4 regions of the Clostridium sp. MF28 genome follow, and region 1 is predicted to be linked to each of the others. Evidence: riboswitches for the same ligand, from Rfam matches in the RefSeq annotation. Region 1 holds a riboswitch; each other region holds the start of a gene.
The links. A riboswitch is a leader RNA that binds a small molecule or an ion and turns the genes downstream of it on or off. The one in region 1 is predicted to bind cyclic di-GMP.

Region 1 (4,767 bases):
TCAACGAGAAGATCTAACTGGTCCAGCTATAAAAGATATTCTACCAAGTGATAAGTTTTCTGTAGATTATTATAAAATAATCCCTGATGAAGTTGAAATGATAAAAGAAGAACTAATATATCTTTGCGATTCCTTAGGTATTAATATGATCTTAACAAATGGTGGAACAGGTTTTTCAAAGAGAGATGTTACTCCAGAAGCCACAACAAGTGTTATCGAAAAATTAGTGCCTGGTATCCCTGAAGCAATGAGAAGTGCTTCACTAAAAATAACTCCTAAAGCTATGCTTTCAAGAGCTGTTAGCGGAATTAGGAAAAGTACCTTAATAGTAAATTTACCTGGAAGTCCAAAAGGCGCTGTAGAAAATCTAGAAGTTATACTGCCAGCCCTTCCTCATGGAATTGATATTCTAACAGGTGAAGCTTCTGAATGCAGTAGATAATATTGAATTTAGATTTATACGATAATCCACCGAAAGTAGAAACATTCTTATTTCGCAGGACTATGAAAATTTTGCTGAAAGTGATAACTTGCACAACAGTGTAATAGCAAAACTATGTTATAAAATAAAACACCCATGAAAATCCTAATTTCAGATTTTTGTGGGTGTTGTCATATTTTTTAAATTTTAAATTTAAATACCTCTTGTTTTAGTTTTTCCGAACTTGTTTTAGCTTTTAATGCCTCTTCCAATACATCATTAGATTGAGTAGTTATATTTCCGACTTTATTTGCTATATCTGAAACTCCCCTTGCACCTTCATTAGATGCATCTGCTACATTTTCTATGGTTTCTAGTATATTTTCTACAGAATAATAAAAGTTCTTTCGAAGTTATACCTAACTCAGAGGAAAATTCTTTATAATATAACGCATCATTATTATATTCATGACTTGCATTAACTAAAGTTTCGTAATCTTTTAATATTCTGTTTTCCATGAAACTAAGCATATTATTAGAATTATTAGTTAAATCTTCAACCGAAGATAATATAATTGACGTTGTATTTTGCATCTTATTTATAGTTTCATTAGATTGTTCTGCCAGCCTTCTTATTTCTTCTGCTACTACGCTAAATCCTTTGCCAGCTTCTCCAGCTCTTGCTGCCTCTATTGCTGCATTAAGTGCAAGTAAGTTAATTTGTGAAGTTATTTGAAGTATAGATTCCGATAATACATTTATTTTCTCCACAGCTTTAGCTTTTTCAACGGATTGCTTCAATTTAATACCTGTTTCTTTAAACACTTTTTCAGTTTCCTTTTGATTATTTTTTGAAGTTCCCATAATATTTTTAGCTTTTTCACTTACTTGATTTGATTTCTCTTCAATGTATTGTGATTTTTCAGCTATAGAATTAACTATAATTCCTATTTCCTTTGAAGTTCTTGACATCTCTTCTGCAGATACTGCACTCTCTTCTATACTCGCTGAAATTTCTTCTGTAATTGCTGAAACTTCTTCAACATCATTATTTAGATGCTTCACTTTATCATTTACTGTATCATTAACAGTATTCATATCTTTAGATACAATTGCTACATCGTTTATCAGAGCTTTTAAAGAATTCTGAACCTTATCTATTGATATAGCTATATCCTCAATCTCATCCTTTGTTCTTATATTTATATTACTAGTTAAATCACCATCACTCATTTTACCTAAAACACTTTGTATTTTTACAATATTATTACTTAATTTCTTAGAATATAAATAAATCATAACAAAAGCTAAAATACTCACAATAACTATTGTTAGAATTGTTGCATTTAGCAACGCACTTCTCATGCCTTCAAACATACTTGAGTCTACATCTACTCCAGCAATAGCTATAACCTTTCCTTCTGAATTTTTAATTGGTGCATAAGCAGAAATAAAAGTCCCATACTCATCTGTAAACGATTCATTTGTTACTACAACTTTATCATTAAAAGCTTCCTTCATGCCGCTATCCATAGTATAATCTTCTAAAAATTCAGATGCATCTACTGAAACATCAACTAAAAACTTAGCCTGTGTTCCTTGAACTCTTTCAAGTGTATAAAAATTCCTTGCAACGCTTTTTGATTTAGCCAAACTCATTGAATTTAATATATCTTGATATTCTACACTGTCATCTGATTGTTCTTTTATAAGCTTTTCAAGCTTGTCTCCATCAATAGAAACAGTTAAATCTGAAATACATTGAGTAACTGTTTGCCTAAGTTCCTTTTTAAATTTTTCAAACATAATCAGATTTACTGAAACTAAGATTATAGCTATAGATGATAAAATAACCAACATCATTCTTAATATTTTCTTCCCAAATTTACTCATACTCCACCCCTAAAAATATTGTTCTTTATATAATTTTTATAAATAATAAAGGCCAATTTAAACTAATCAAAAAAGAACTTATTAGTTTAAATTGGTCGACTGCACAGATAGCTCGAAATTCTTAAAATATCCACATAAAAAGAATTCTTCATAGCTCTCAATTACTATATTTCATTAATAATTGTCATTTTTTTAATATATATGTCATGTTATCATATAGATATTAAAAAATCAATAATTTAAATATATTGGTTAGCTGTCCAAATATTTAAATTTCCAAAAAATAGTTTAAACGTATTCTAAAGCTCATAATTTTTAACTGAACATCTTCAAAATACAAAAATAAACTAACGAAAATCCAAATTGTAGTTTCCATTGGTTTCATGATGGAGGCGAAATGCTACCTTTAAAATCCAACACTGAATTTAATCTCATTTTAATCCTCAATATATTACATATTAATGCCTTTGTTTATAAAATCAACTTATCTTTATTTCACTACAATAATCGCATTTCAATTTGAATTAGCCATTACTTATATCCTTGCATTTCATAACTTTTTTTATTTCTGCACTGGCATTGTATCTAATTTTATTTGGTCAGTTACAATCCTGTCTGTTATGGCACCCACTTTAAACATTCAGCATATAATAATAAATAACAAATGAAAAGAATCAAAGAAAAAAGGGAGTAGCAAAATGCATAAAGATTATAATTATTGTAATTGTGATAAGAACAATGAAAAAAAAGTTAAGGAATTCATTAATTCATTAGAGCATCAAGGTTGTATAGTTCAAGAAGGAGAATTAAAATATGTAGATATTTTAAAATATTGCAGCGAAGGTTTAGTCAATACTGCTTTGGGAAATAATGCAGGTGCTCCATATGCTCTTGCTCTAGTCCCACCTTCTCCTAATCAAGAGTCTTCTATAGAATTTATAGAAGAAGGAGTTCCCTACAAATTACGTCCTGATGAGGCTATTGTTTTAATCGGAAAAACACCACCTAAAGCATATTACTACAGTTTCAGAAGTTTTCTTTTCTTTGCCAAAAACAAAATAGGAAAAGATTATAGTGATAATACTACTGTAGGTAATAATCAAACCGGAAAATACCATATAATATTTGGCAGCCTAGGTGATACTATTAATAACTATAATATTAACACTGAAAATACACCTGATGGAACACTAGGATATCCCTATGATAGTTCTACAATTATTATTACAACTGCTGACCAATATATTAACCACCAAGTGCGGAAGGCTTTAATTAATTCTGGATTTAGTTCCGATATCATGAATAATGATAATATACCAGAGGGTCTTGTCAACTTAGGACTTGAAAGAGGTAAGGATACCTTTGCAATACTCATGAGAGCATCAATATGGGAAAATAGAGACATTGGACAAGAGTATTTAGATAATTTGGACAAATACTGGCATGTACTTCGAATTACACCTAAAAAGCCAATTAAAAACAACCATTCTTGGCCAGTACCTACACTTAAAATCCGTGAAACATGCAAAACAGAATTTAATCTACTACCACATGCTAGAGATGATTTAAATTATTTAAGGTATAAGATTCTTGAAAAATATTATAGTAATGACTATGAAGCTATAGATCTTAAAACTAATATTTGGGTTATGGAAAGCTTTGAAGGAATTCTAATGGATGTGAATGTACTAGGCGAAAGTAGAGATGCCTTGTACCTCCGAACAAACAATTTCGAATTAACATCTGATGATGATTTTGTAATCACCTACGGAGTTAATCACACCCAAACTGGAAAAGCAGTTTACTATAATTCTAGTTTCTATGGTGCTAAAAAACTTAACGGTGTTAGTGTTATTTACTCGCCTGATTGTGAAGGATCAGCAAATGAATTTTTTCCTAAAGATTGCGAAGTATCAAATAATTATTATGTGTATAAAATGGCCAGAAAAGGTTGTGGCGATTGTGTAGCTATTATCCCTTATAGTACAGGAAATCCAAAAGGGGCATGCTACGGAGTTAATAACTATCAAGAAGCATTTATAGCCTTTAGACTATATTTAAATCAAGAAACATTAGTTGGTCCAGCACCTTATGATGTCATTTGGGATCAGGCTATTTTATTTAAGAAAAAGAATCAATATTAAACAGTAATATAAAAGTTAGAAATGTATATTAATTTGCATTTCTAATTTTTTAGTTGAACTGCCTCCGATTTCGTGCAAAATGGAGGGCAATTTTAATTTACTCTTAATCATTTCATCAATTTATATATATAATTTTTCAATGTAATTCTAATACACGCTTTAATCGTTCGATATTTTGACACAAAATTTACTATATACTATTTCCTCACTTTATTTAAAGTAAAATGATTTAAGAAAAATATGTTTACAATTTCCAATATTTATTATAATATATATTAAACATATAGTTTTAGTCGGATATTATTACAT
Region 2 (4,767 bases), 850 kb from region 1:
CTTCATATTACATGATGATATCATTTATTATGAGGACACAAGGAGATGTAGAATATGAGTATTTTAACAATTGAAAACATGAGTCATTCATTTGGCGATAGAATATTATTTAATGATGTATCTTTTAGGTTATTAAAAGGAGAGCATATTGGACTTATTGGTGCTAATGGAGAAGGAAAATCGACTTTGATGAAAATTATTACTGATCAGATATTACCAGATAAAGGTACTATTGAGTGGAATAATAAATTCAGCATTGGTTATATGGATCAATTGGTTGATTTGAAAGAAGGAATTGATGCATTAAATTTCTTAAAAGAAGCATTTGCTAATTTATTTAATATAGAAAGTAAAATTAATAGTTTATATATTGATCTTCAAAATATGAGTGAGAAGGATATGGAAAAATCTTTAAATAAAATTGCTATTATGCAAGAAATATTAGATAAAAATGATTTCTATAGCATTAATTCTAAAATACAGGCAACTGCAGTAGGTCTTGGAATTAAGGAACTTTTGGATAAAGATGTTTCAACTTTAAGTGGCGGGCAAAGAACTAAGATTTTACTCGCTAAATTACTTTTGCAAAAGCCAGATATTTTATTACTGGATGAGCCGACTAATCATTTGGATGAAGAGCATATTGAATGGCTTAAGAATTATCTAGCAAATTATGAAAATGCATTTATATTAATATCACATGATAATGCTTTTTTAAATAATGTAGTAAACGTAGTTTATCATCTTGAGCACAAAGTATTAACAAGATATGAAGGGAATTATGATTATTTTATTAAACTATACGAAATACGAAAAGAACAGAGATTGATTGAATATAAAGAACAACAAAATGAAATAGAAAAGCTTGAAGATTATATAAGAAAAAATAAAGCAAGAGCCTCAACTTCAAAGCAAGCTAAATCAAGAGAAAAGAAACTTAATAAGATTGAAAGAATAGAAATAAAAAAAGAAATTATAAAACCTCATTTTAATTTTAAAACTGTAAAAATGCCAGAAAGTATAATCCTTGAAGTAAGCAACTTGATTATCGGATATAACAGACCTTTAAGCAAACCTTTAAACTTAAAAATGAAAAGAGGACAAAAAATTGCAGTAACAGGAGCTAATGGATTAGGAAAGACTACTCTGCTAAAAACCTTACTTGGAATGCTAAAACCTATAAATGGTGAAATTACTTTAAGTGAGCATAGAAAAATAGGATATTTTGAGCAGGAAATTGCATGGAATAGCACTAATTCAGTTTTATATGATGTTTGGAGTGAGTTTCCTCACCTAACTCAAACGGAGGTAAGAAGAGAATTGGCTAGGTGTGGATTAACAAGGCAGCATATAGATAGCCCCATTAATATATTAAGCGGAGGAGAGCAAGCCAAAGTCAGGTTATGCAAACTTATTAATGAATATACAAATGTATTAGTATTAGATGAACCAACAAATCACCTAGATATTAATGCTAAAAATGAACTAAAGCGTGCGTTAAAAGAATATGAAGGAAGCATGATTTTAGTATGTCATGAATCGGAATTTTATAAAGATATTGCTACAGATATATGGAACTGTGAAGAATGGGGGGTGCTTTAGAAAATAATATTACATTGCGGATGTAATTCTATAAGAATGTATAAAAAGAAACCTTAAAAATAGAGCGTTTAGTATCTATTTTTAAGGTTCGTCCTATTTATATATAGCATTTATTTGTGATTTATTGGTAAATAAAATTATGAAAAAATCCTAAGTCGAATTAATTTTGATTCTGCGTAGTTTTTTTCATTCTTGAATCTTAGAAAAGTACTTATTAGTTGAGATGCATTAATTTAAGGAGAACTAGTGAATTGATATGGTTGTACAGGGAAGTTTCGTATAATTAAAAATTTTCTACTGTAAATAAGAATAGTATAATCGGAAGCTAATGGAATAAATTTCGACAATTTATATTAAGCATTATTGATTTTTTTGCATGAATATGATAATATTTCTATATATTAGGTAAGTGTATTTATAAAAAATAGAACAATTGGAAGCGATGAAAAATTCTCTATATCTGGGCACTTTGAGAATTTGGAGCTAGTTGTGCAACCGACCAATTAAAACTTAGTAATCCATAAACATATTAAGTTTTTGTTGGTTTTTTATTTTTTATTAATCATTTTAATAAATATATTGTAATAATGAAATTATATTTAAGATCCTAGTATTAAGATAAGGGGGACAATAAAATGACGTGGCTTAATAATTTAAAGGTAGGTAGAAAATTAGCGATGCTTATAATTTGCTCTTTAGTAGGATTATTTGCAGTTGGAATAACCGGTTACTATTTTTTACAAACGTCTAGTAAAAGTATGGAGGTCATGTATAGTGAAAGACTGCTATCTAGTGAATGGCTTAGTGAGTCTAGAGTGCATGCAAGGGCTATATCAGCTGACATTTTTAGAATTATGGTAACTACTGATAAAAATGAAAATAGTAATTTAACAAAAGATATAAATACTCGTGCTGAAGAATTTAACAACTATATGGCTCTTTATAAAAAAATGAAATTAGATGATTTTGAGGCTGATAAGATCAGTAAGATTGATAGTAATTTAGCTAAATATAGGGAAGGAAGAAAAGTCGCACTAGATTTAGCCATTGAAAACAAAAATCAAGAAGCGTACGAATACTATGAGAAAAACGTTGAATCATATGCTGATACTTTCTTAGCTGATTTAGTTGAACTTGGAGAACATAATAGACAAATTGCTGAAAAAATAAACGCTCAGGATAAAGCAAATTTAAAAATTGCAACAGCAACATTTATAAGTATTGTTATTATAGCTTCAATATTAGCAATTTTATTAGGAATACTAATAACAAAACGTATCACAAAGAGATTAAATGACTTTGTAGTATACATGGGTTCTTTATCACAAGGTGATTTTTCTGTAAAGATAAAAGAAGAAAGTCTTAATGATAAGAGTGAATTTGGTGTTGTAAGTAATGCGATAGATAAGATGACCAAAAACATTATTGAACTAATAAAACAATTAGGAAATACATCTGAGCAGTTAGTATTATCATCTGAAGAGCTTACAGCAAGTGCTGAGCAATCAGCAGATGCATCAAATCTAGTTGCATCCGCAGTAACAACAATGGCACATGGAGCAGATGAGCAATTTTCTTTTGCTAATAGTACAAACAAAGTGGTTGAAAACATATCTAATAAGATAAATGTAGTATCTGAAAATACAAAATCTGTTTCATCGTTAACAGATAAGGCAAAAATATCAGCAAATGCTGGCGAAGAGGCTGTAGTGAAGGCAATGAACCAAATGGAAATAATAGAGAAAAAGACTAGTGAAACATCGCATATTATAAGCGAGCTTGAAGAGAAATCAGTGAAAATTGGACAAATACTTGATACAATCCAAGGTATATCAGAGCAAACAAATCTTCTAGCATTAAATGCGGCAATAGAATCTGCAAGGGCTGGGGAAGCCGGGAAAGGTTTTAGTGTAGTAGCGGAAGAAATTAGAAAGTTAGCAGAACAATCACAAGAGGCAACTAAAGAAATAGCTGGAATTATTAATGATGTACAAAACAAAACCAATAGTGCAGTTGCTGTTATGAATGAAAACTCAAAAGAAGTTAAAACAGGAGCAGATGTCGTTGATGTTGCAGGAATAAGTTTTAAGGAAATCCTTCAAATGATAATAGAAATATCTAGTCAGATTCATGAAATATCATATTCTATCACTGAAGTAACTGTAGGAACTAAAGAATCTGTTGATTCAGTAAATAATATTAAAAACATAAGTAGTAATATAGCTGATGAGACTCAAACAATATCGGCAGCGGCTGAGGAACAATTGGCATCTGTTGAGGAGATAGCTTCATCTAGTAAACTTCTATCTCAAATGTCTGAAGAGTTAAGATGGATTATAGCTAAGTTTAAAATATAGGATATCTATTAATTGTGAATAAGAAAATATACCTTTGTAGTATTATATTAAATTAGAGGGAATGCTTTTTATTATTAAATATAACTAGTGAAATAAATGTTTCTGTATTCAACTAAGACAAAATTACAATTATAGAGGAATTAATTTTTGGAAGGAAAAAGCGTTTAGAATTATTCTAAGCGCTTTTTTTGCATCCTAATCATAGTATTTTATGGTGCTTTATAGATTCATTGAACTTTAAATTAATATTTATTTGTCTTATAATCTCTGGCACGTTTACTAATATAGTAAGTATGGCGCCAACTATATAAAATATTTCATTTTCATTATTTGGCATCATAAACACCTCATTTACTTTTAATATATTAGATACACTTAAGAAATGTTAAACAATATACACAGAGAACAATAGAAAATTAGGTTATAAAACAGATGTGGAATTATTAATCCAGAAATATATAATTTTCATGCGTTCATCATATTAAGTAATTACATTTGAAGTTCTGAGGTTATACATAGAATATATGTAAATAATATGAATATTTTGGCCGCAACCTATTTATGTAACAAGTGATACATAAATTTTACTATTTAGGGGTTATACTAATAAAAAAAGTAAGGAGGGTAAATATTTGGAATATTTAAAAGAAAAAGAGATGATGATTAGTAGAATGAGACAAGCCTTATGCAAAATTATGGGCGATGAAGGAAATTCATTAGATAGGGAGGTGATTAGTGCGTGTAGAAGATTAAACTTTGCACTGAATGAGTACAATGAATTGCTAAGGAGAACAATTAAATAAATTCT
Region 3 (4,767 bases), 2.2 Mb from region 1:
TTTATCAAAATCAATAGTCATTCTAGCACCTACTCATAACTATATTTTAATCTATTCGAACTCTACATATTACATTACTCTATTCTATTAAAATTTGTTCTTATTAAACTAAACTTTATTTTTATTAGTGCTATGCAATTTCTTATATAGATTAAAATAATAAATCAACATTTGAATCTCTAGCAAACCAAGTGCTCAATTAAGAGCATAATATAGAAACTTAATTGCAATATATTATATATACTTATAAAATATTTTGTTAATCCATTGGTTTTATATGCATATATTAAGCACAACCAATATTGTTAACTACATTTTCATATCGAGTTGACAATATTAAATATTAATTATATACTTGTCTTGAAATTATTTAATAAATTGGGGCGTGGTAAAATTATATGGAAAAATTAGCAGAAGAAATTATTAACGGAAGACGATTAACTAGATCTGACGATTTAGAATTTTTATTAACTTGTGATTTAAAGAAAATTTGTGATGGTGCTAATAAAATTCGTAAAACACTATGCGGAGAAAGCGTGGACCTTTGTACAATTATTAATGGTCGCAGTGGAAAATGCAGCGAGAACTGTAAGTTTTGTGCTCAATCAAACCACCACAAAACAGAAATTAAAGAATATGATTTTTTAGATCCTAATGTAATTTTAAAAGACTGCAAAAAAAATGAAGCTAATGGTGTACATAGATACTCTATTGTTACAGCAGGAAGAGCTTTAGTTGGGAGCGATTTTGATAAAGCTGTACAAGCATACAAAATGATGAATAAAGAATGTTCCATCAACCTATGTGCATCTCACGGTTTTTTAAGCGAAGAACAATTTGTACTTTTAAAAGAAGCAGGAGTCACAATGTACCATGCAAACATAGAAACTTCTAAAAGAAACTTTCATAATATTTGTACTACTCATTCATATGATGACAAGATTAAAGAAATTAAACTAGCGCAAAATGCAGGTTTAAAAGTTTGTTCCGGTGGTATTATAGGAATGGGTGAAACTTGGTATGACAGAATTGACATGGCTATAAGCTTATCAGAACTTGGAGTTATATCTATACCAATAAATATATTAATGCCTATCAAAGGTACTCCATTAGAAAATTTAAAGAGGATTTCTAATGACGATATCTTAAGAACGATTGCTATTTTTCGTTACATAAATCCAACAGCTTATATTCGTATGGCTGCCGGAAGAACTTATTTTGAAGATGGCGGCATAGAAATTTTTCAATCTGGAGCTAATGCAACGATAACTGGTGATATGCTGACTACTGTAGGTAACAATACATGCCAAGATAAAATAATGTTGCAAACACTCGGTTTTTTAATTAAAAAAGAATTATAGAAAAGAAATATAATATATAAAGGAGATTTAAAATTATGGAAAATATACGTAGAACTAACGCACGTCAGTTAACAATAATCGGAATAATGAGTGCTTTTATATGTACATCTGCACCATTTTCAATTCCTATTGGTATAGTACCAATTACATTAACAAATTTGGCAATTTACCTTACTATATATATAATTGGAAAAAAGGAAGGAACAATTAGTTATCTTATTTATCTTCTCATAGGTGCATTGGGATTGCCCGTTTTTTCAGGATTCTCTGGTGGATTTACTAAATTAGCAGGGCCAACAGGTGGATATTTAATTGGATTCGCTTTTATGGCATTTATAAGTGGAATATTCATTGACAAATTTCCTAATAAAATTTTTATGTGCTTTTTAGGTATGCTGATAGGTACACTAGTAACCTACATGCTCGGAACAGTATGGCTAGCATATGTTGCACATCTACCATTTAATAAGGCTCTAACAATTGGTGTTCTTCCATTTATTCCTGCTGACCTCGCAAAGATGGTAGTTGCATCACTAATAGGGCCTCAGATTAGAAAAAGAATTAAAAGCGCTGGATTATAATAGTTAAAATATATATATTCGCTAAAAAGGATTTTCTTTAAATTATAACATTAAAGAAAGTCCTTTATATTATAAATCATTCAAATTCACTTCTACTTTTTTCTAACTTCTCTAAGTATTCTCTCACTTATCTCTTCAACTTCTTCATTATTCAATCCTTTTCTTTTAATAGCATTAGCAAATATATTTGTTATTTGTTCCCAATCACTAATTTTCTCTGAATGTAATTTTATCTCCTCTAATAGCTCATATACCTTTTTATTTATACCATTACTCTCCTCGTCAAATCTACCATATTATTATAACAAAAAAATAAGAATCATAAACAATATTTCTAATGTCCATGATTCTTATTAATTAAACCTCTTTATGAGAAAAGTCTGTAATTATTTTATTATCATCATCTTCCGTTTTCTTTATTTTGCCTAATTTAATCTTAATAGTTAGTGTCATGTCTTCCCTCTTCCTACATATTAATTAACGTGAATAATTAATCTTTATATAAGTATTATTTATTATTTTATAATTGAACTTCGCTTTTATACTATCAATACTCGATATCTTTTCAATATAGTACATATCTGCTAAAGTTAAATCTCTTAACTCTGCAACAAATTCAAATTTAGAACACTTTTCCAAATTATCATTTATAACTTTCATGATTTCATTATGTATCTTCATAGCATATCACCTCTCATATATATTAACTTTAAAAAACTATTTTATTTACTTTTAACTCTATTATGTTTAGTTCAAAAATATAAAAAACCAATCAAAACTAATTAAAAAAATTAATTAGTTTTGATTGGTGGGTTGCATCATTAACTCCAAATTCTCAAGATGCCCAAATACAGAGAATTTTTCACAGTTCCCAATCTTTGTATATTTATGTTACTTTATGTCTTTCTATGTATATATTATAACAATAATATAAGAAAAATCAACATTAAATGCAATATTTACCTTACAATAATTGTTACATATTTAAAGGTAATTATTAAATGTATAAAAAATTTTATTTACTGTCCTTAAATATCATATTTAAGTTTATTTTAATATAATGTTTATATTGAATTAACATATTTGTTATAATCTTGTAATAATTATCAGCTATAATAAGAAAATAAGATAATTTCTTATTAACTATTTATCCTTCTATATAAAATCGTTTATGGGTAACTTATTTATGTATTGTAATAAGTTACCCTTATTAATTTTATAATTCTCATATAGATATCCAAATTTAAAACTAAACTTATGTGATAACTTACCGAAATCATAAACTATACTTAGACTATGAAATGTCTTCCAACCAGAAATGAGTAATATACTTTTGTGGAATGTTTCATTGGTAATTTTGATGGATGTGATTCTTTGGCTATAAGTTGTTCCAAATGTGCTAGTTCAAAGCTTGTTCTTTGAGACTAGCACTTTGGGTGCAACTTTTATAGCCTTAGAATCACCCATCAGAATTACCTAGAAACTGGAACAAAAGTATGTTACTCATTTCAGCGAGTTATATGCATAAGTTAAGGTCTTAGTTGGGTTATCTATATTTCTTTATACAATTTATAATCTTAACTTTAGGTTATTACTAATAACACATCATTTAAATTAATATATCTTTTATAAAAAAACAGCATCCCCCATAATTTTCATAAAAAATTATGTAGAATACTGTTTAATGAATGTTATCATTCCCTGAATTTATGAATACTTTATATTAATACAACTTAGTATTTTCAATATTTTTAAAGTTTTCTACCCATTATCACACCCATGGCTGATGCCATCATAAGTCCTCTAGTCCATCCACTTGAGTCACCTAAACAATGTAAGCCTTTTATATTAGTTTCGAAATTTTTATCTAAATCAATTCTATTACTGTAGAATTTTATTTCTGGGCCATATAATAATGTTTCTCTGCTTGCAAATCCTGGAACTACTGTATCCATGGCTTGTATGAAGTTTAAAATATTTGTCATAGTTCTATATGGCATAGCTGATGTTAAATCTCCAGCTTCTGCATCTGGTAATGTATGTCTAACGTTTGATTCATACAATTCCTTTTCCCAAGTTCTCTTACCATCCAATATATCTCCATATCTTTGGACTAATATTTTTCCATTTCCCAACATATTAACAAGTTCTGCAACCTTCTGACCATATTCAATTGGTTCATTGAAAGGCGCTGAAAAATTATGCGAACTTAAAATTGCTAAGTTTGTATTATCAGATTTCTTATCTTTATAAGAATGTCCATTAACTATTGCTAAATTATTATCATAATTCTCTTGACTTACAAAACCACCTGGATTTTGACAAAAAGTCCTAACCTTATCTTTAAATGGTGCTGGATGCCCTATAAGTTTAGATTCGTAAAGTACATTATTTACACTTTCCATTACTTCATTTCTGAGCTCAACTCTAACACCTATATCAACTGGCCCTGCACTATGATTTATCTTGTGTTCAATACACATGTCTTTTAACCAATCAGCACCTTTTCTACCTGTTGCTACAACTACTTTATCTGAAAACATTTCTTCATCATTACTTCTAGTTAATGAATCTGTTATTAATACCCCAGATACTTCATTGTTTCTTATCAAAAGATTTTTAACTGTTGTATCAAATTTAATTTCAACACCAGCATTTAATAGATGTTTTTGAATCTTCAAATATATTTCTTGAGCTTTTTCAGTTCCTAAGTGTCTTATTGGACAATCTACTAGCTTTAATCCACCTTGTATTGCTTTTCTTCTTATTTCTTTAACTGCTTCATTATTTCCTACACCTTCAACTTTAGTATCTGCTCCAAAATC
Region 4 (4,767 bases), 3.0 Mb from region 1:
TTAGCGTTTTTATTAGAATTCTTAGATAATACCTTTAAGAGTAAGGATCAATTAGAGCAAATATTAGGAATTCCTGTTATTGGTGCAATTCCTGAAGATTTGGAATAGGAGGATAAAAGATGTTTTCAGCAAGAAAATTACATAAAGCAGTAGAAAATCAGGAATATAGGGGCTTCGTAGTTGAAAAAAAGCCAAAGTCAATAGTATCGGAAGCCTATAGAACATTAAGAACAAATATTCAGTATTCATCATTTGATAAGACAATTAAAACTATTGTAGTTACAAGTGCGGAAGCAGCAGAAGGAAAGTCTACCGTGTCAGGTAATCTTGCATTATCTTTTGCTCAAAATGAAAAAAGAGTTATAATAGTTGATTGTGATTTAAGAAAACCTTCAGTACATAAAAACTTTAAATTATCAAACTTAAGTGGATTATCTGAAGTTCTTATAGGAAAAGAAAATTTAGATAATGTAATACAAAGTCGTAATGAAAATCTTGATATATTAACATCTGGTAAGATTCCACCTAATCCATCAGAAATGTTATCTTCAACTGCAATGACTAATTTAATACAAAAATTAGGGGAGAAATACGATATAGTAATTTTAGATAGTGCTCCACTTCAAGCAGTTACAGATGCTCAAATTCTTTCTACAAAAGCCGATGGAACTATACTTGTTGTAAGAGCGCAAAGAACAAGTAGAGAATCAGTAATTGATGCAAAGAATTTATTAACTAAAGTTGGGGCTAATATATTAGGAACTGTACTTCATGCAGTAGAAAATACTAGGGGTAAATACTACTACTATTATGGAAGCAGTGAAGAAGGTAAGTAGATATCCAAATTTGAACTTAGATTTATATCATAACTTACCGAAATTATAAATATTTTGATTCCGAAAAACTATGAAAATATCGCTGAAGGTTCTAAGCAGCAGGTTGTATCCACTTTAGCATGCGCCGACTTTCCTAGGGAAGCTCGACTCATTACATTCGCTGAGGAAGTTCGAGAACCCAAAATAAAATTTTGGACTCTCACTTCACAAGCTAAAATCGAACAACCTACAGCTAAGAACCTTTAACAGCTCATTTTCAAATGTTTTCTCCACAAATATATTTACAATTTCTAGTAAAGACATGAATTTAAAGTTCTAGCAAATTTGCTTATCTAATAAGTCGGAGGTTTAAATTGGATATATAATTACAGTTTAGCTTCTAATGTAACACTTCCACAAAAGCAAGATTTTTATTTCTAGTATAGAATATATTCAGGCATAGATATGGTTTGGAATATGGATATCTACTTGAAGTGGATTATGAATAAAAATTATAATTTCTAGCGAATTTGTTTATCTAATAAGTCGAAGATTTAAATTGGATATCTATGAAAATTAGTTTTATGAGTATATTTACGGAAAGAAGAGGGAAGCTTTTACTGATTTTTTATTTTTAGAGGAGAGGGATTGTTATGATAGTTGATATTCATTCGCATATAATACCTGGGATTGATGATGGATCTAAGGATATGGAAATGACTTTGGAGATGCTTAGAAATGCGGAAAAAGATGGTGTTAAAGAAATTGTGGCTACTCCTCATTATTTACTTGAGTATGGAGAAGCTACAATTGATGAAGTTAAGAATTATGTGAAGGAAATTAATAATATTTTAGTGAAAGAGAACATAGATATAAAGGTATATAGTGGTCAGGAAGTTTATTATACTGAAAAGATAATAGAATACTATATACAAGGGAATATTGGGACTATAAATGATTCTAGATATATGCTGATTGAATTTCCGATGAGAAAGTTTGATGAAAGTATATTTGACACTCTTTATGAGCTTCAAGTAAGAAATATAGTACCAGTAATTGCACATCCAGAAAGATATATTCCTATTATACAAGATCCTAAGAATATTAATAAGTTTATTAATGAAGGTTATTTATTCCAAGTAAATGCTGGAAGTATAGATGGAAGATTTGGAGAAAAAGTTCAAAGGACAGCTAATGTGCTTCTAAATAATGGGATATATAACTTTATAGGGTCTGATGCTCATAATATTAATAGAAGAAATACTGGTCTTAGTACGGCTTTGGATTTAATAAATAAAAGCACAATCAAGGATGTATTTAAAGATAGTTCTGAAAAAATGCTAAATAATGGGGAGATAAAGTTTTCAGGAGAGAAAATTAAAGAAAAGAAATCGATATTTGGATTTTTTAAAAGATAAATTTATTGTTAAATGTCTAACAATGGGATAAATTTCATGAGATGGATTGTCGAATCAATATTAACAAATTATTAATTATGTGGTATAATCTGTGATAGAGAGACGTTGATCCATATGTTTATCTGGGCACTTTATATATGGTGAGTTATTAGTGCAACCGGCTTTGATTTATGTTAAGGTTGGTTGCTTTTTGTGAATAATAAGGGGAAAATTTGTTCGTTTGGTGATAATGAGCTTTAGGGGGAGTAGTATGCAGCAGTTAGAATTTAACAGTGAGGAAGTTTTGTTTAAAGAACAACTGGAAACGGAAGACAGCAGAATAGGATATTGTTTTTTAAAGAGAACTATGGATGTGTTTTGTTCATCTATTGGACTTATAATTTTAAGCCCAATATTTTTAGTTGTGGCCATTTTAATAAGATTAGAATCAGAAGGAAATTCTATCTTTTCGCAAGAGAGAGTCGGAAGAAATGGCAAAAAATTCAGGATGTATAAATTTAGATCTATGGTGGCCAATGCAGAAGAATTAAAGGACAAGCTAAGTGCTAAAAATGAAATGGCTGGACCAATGTTTAAAATGAAAGAAGATCCAAGGGTAACTAAAATAGGAAGATTCATAAGAAAAACAAGTATAGATGAATTGCCACAATTAGTTAATGTCTTAAAAGGTGAAATGAGTTTAGTTGGACCGAGGCCATCACTTCCAAAAGAAGTAGTGAAATTTGAAGATTGGATGATGGAAAGATTAACAGTTAAACCAGGACTAACTTGCTACTGGCAAGTGTCTGGAAGAAGTGATATTGGCTTTGAAGATTGGATGAGATTAGACGTTAAGTATGTTAGAGAGAGAAATACTCTAGTTGACATAAAGTTAGTTTTAAAAACATTCGGGGTGTTTTTTGGTGATGAACATGCGAGATAGATTCATTTGGGCAGAGTTTGATCTGTGACTCAATAAATATAGAGAAATATTGTCGTAATTTTAATAAAAAAGTTTCAGATATGGTAATGGCATCTAAATTTATATCGAGTTAGCAACTATTTAATGTCCATAGATTTTATAGAAAAAGAATTCGAAGGGTAGAGGATAATGGAGACTAAGAAAAAGAAGATTTTATATATTGTTGAAGCCATGGGCGGAGGTGTGTTTACATACATCGTTGATCTCGCTAATGAGCTAGTTAATGAGTATGATATGTACATTGCATACGCGGTACGTCCACAGACTCCATCAGATTATAAGGATAATTTCGATAAGAGAATCCATTTGATCGAGGTTAAGAATTTTGGTAGAGTAATTAATCCTGTGAAAGACATAAAAGCTCTTAGAGAAGTAAAAGCGATTGTCAAGAAGGTTAATCCAGATATTATTCATCTCCACAGCAGTAAAGCGGGGGTAATTGGAAGACTTGCTTTTAATGGTAAGAAAAATCCTTTGTTTTATACGCCTCATGGTTATAGTTTCTTGATGCAGAACTACAAATTTGCAAAGAGAATGATGTTTAAGATAATTGAAGCTGTATGTGCTAAAAGAAAATGCACGACCATCAGTTGCAGCGAGGGTGAGCATCAAGAGACTTTGAAACTTACCAAGCGTGCTACTTATGTAAACAACGCAGTCAATCTAAATGATTTGCAGAAGATGATTGATCAGGTGGAAGTGAAAGAACATCCTTATACAGTGTTTACGCTGGGGCGTATTTGCCATCAGAAGAATCCTGCGCTATTTAATAAGGTTGCGGAGGCTATGCCGGATGTAAAGTTTCTTTGGATTGGTGAGGGTGAACTAAGAGAAGAATTAAAAGCACCTAATATTGAAGTTACCGGGTGGACTGAGCGAGGAGAGGCGTTAAGAATGTCTATGAATGCAGATGCATTTATCCTGACTTCTTTGTGGGAAGGCTTGCCGATGAGTTTGCTTGAGTCCATGTATATGAAGAAGCCTTGTGTGATTAATAATGTGATCGGAAATAATGATGTTATCCACAATGGTGATAATGGTTATGTCAGTGATTCTGTTGAGGATTTTGTTAGGGGAATTAATGCGATAAGAGAAGGAAGAGCACAGGAATATGTAGAAAAGGCTTACAATGACATGTTTGAACTTTATGATATTAAGGCTCAAGCAAGATCATACATTGAAATTTACGAAAAAACAATTCTAGGAGGAGTATATGAGTATGAAGGGAAAAAGATGAGGTTTTTGGAGCGCTTGGTACAGAAAGATTCTTTATTGAGATAACACCACCTATCAATCCCACGCAGTCCTGAAGCCTATAACCAGAATGACATGCATGAAACGGGTATTCGTTAAAGATAATTGCTCCATGAGCGCAAAATGAGTTCTCTGAGTTTTGTATTCTCAAAAGTATTTCTATATTTCAAGAAGGCTTAGAGCATGGATTCATAGTTTTCTCAGATGAGGGTGGGTATTGATTAGAATGATTCATAGATTGGAATCCAGTCGCCGAAGCTGGAATAAATTTGTAAAGGTACAATAAGTAATGAAGGCTATAGCGTAGATGGGAGTCATT

Region 2: it holds a riboswitch for cyclic di-GMP, as region 1 does, so the genes downstream of both, AXY43_RS03325 (methyl-accepting chemotaxis protein) here and AXY43_RS07320 (methyl-accepting chemotaxis protein) in region 1, are expected to answer to the same signal.
Region 3: it holds a riboswitch for cyclic di-GMP, as region 1 does, so the genes downstream of both, AXY43_RS24530 (hypothetical protein) here and AXY43_RS07320 (methyl-accepting chemotaxis protein) in region 1, are expected to answer to the same signal.
Region 4: it holds a riboswitch for cyclic di-GMP, as region 1 does, so the genes downstream of both, AXY43_RS20425 (sugar transferase) here and AXY43_RS07320 (methyl-accepting chemotaxis protein) in region 1, are expected to answer to the same signal.

Annotation. Positions count from the first base shown of each region.
Region 1 is NZ_CP014331.1:1,632,515-1,637,281, forward strand. Features, by position in the region: gene AXY43_RS07315 (MogA/MoaB family molybdenum cofactor biosynthesis protein) at 1-442, shown strand, start outside; gene AXY43_RS07320 (methyl-accepting chemotaxis protein) at 764-2,314, opposite strand; cyclic di-GMP riboswitch class II at 2,399-2,482, opposite strand; gene AXY43_RS07325 (hypothetical protein) at 3,013-4,458, shown strand.
Region 2 is NZ_CP014331.1:786,212-790,978, reverse strand. Features, by position in the region: gene AXY43_RS03330 (ABC-F family ATP-binding cassette domain-containing protein) at 55-1,602, shown strand; cyclic di-GMP riboswitch class II at 2,029-2,112, shown strand; gene AXY43_RS03325 (methyl-accepting chemotaxis protein) at 2,238-3,959, shown strand; gene AXY43_RS03320 (Spo0E family sporulation regulatory protein-aspartic acid phosphatase) at 4,592-4,762, shown strand.
Region 3 is NZ_CP014331.1:5,537,445-5,542,211, reverse strand. Features, by position in the region: gene AXY43_RS24545 (hypothetical protein) at 1-21, opposite strand, end outside; gene bioB (biotin synthase BioB) at 399-1,361, shown strand; gene AXY43_RS24535 (biotin transporter BioY) at 1,397-1,942, shown strand; gene AXY43_RS24530 (hypothetical protein) at 2,420-2,623, opposite strand; cyclic di-GMP riboswitch class II at 2,741-2,824, opposite strand; gene AXY43_RS24525 (NAD(P)/FAD-dependent oxidoreductase) at 3,694-4,767, opposite strand, start outside.
Region 4 is NZ_CP014331.1:4,658,840-4,663,606, forward strand. Features, by position in the region: gene AXY43_RS20410 (YveK family protein) at 1-108, shown strand, start outside; gene AXY43_RS20415 (CpsD/CapB family tyrosine-protein kinase) at 120-836, shown strand; gene AXY43_RS20420 (tyrosine-protein phosphatase) at 1,469-2,233, shown strand; cyclic di-GMP riboswitch class II at 2,323-2,405, shown strand; gene AXY43_RS20425 (sugar transferase) at 2,484-3,155, shown strand; gene AXY43_RS20430 (glycosyltransferase) at 3,324-4,475, shown strand.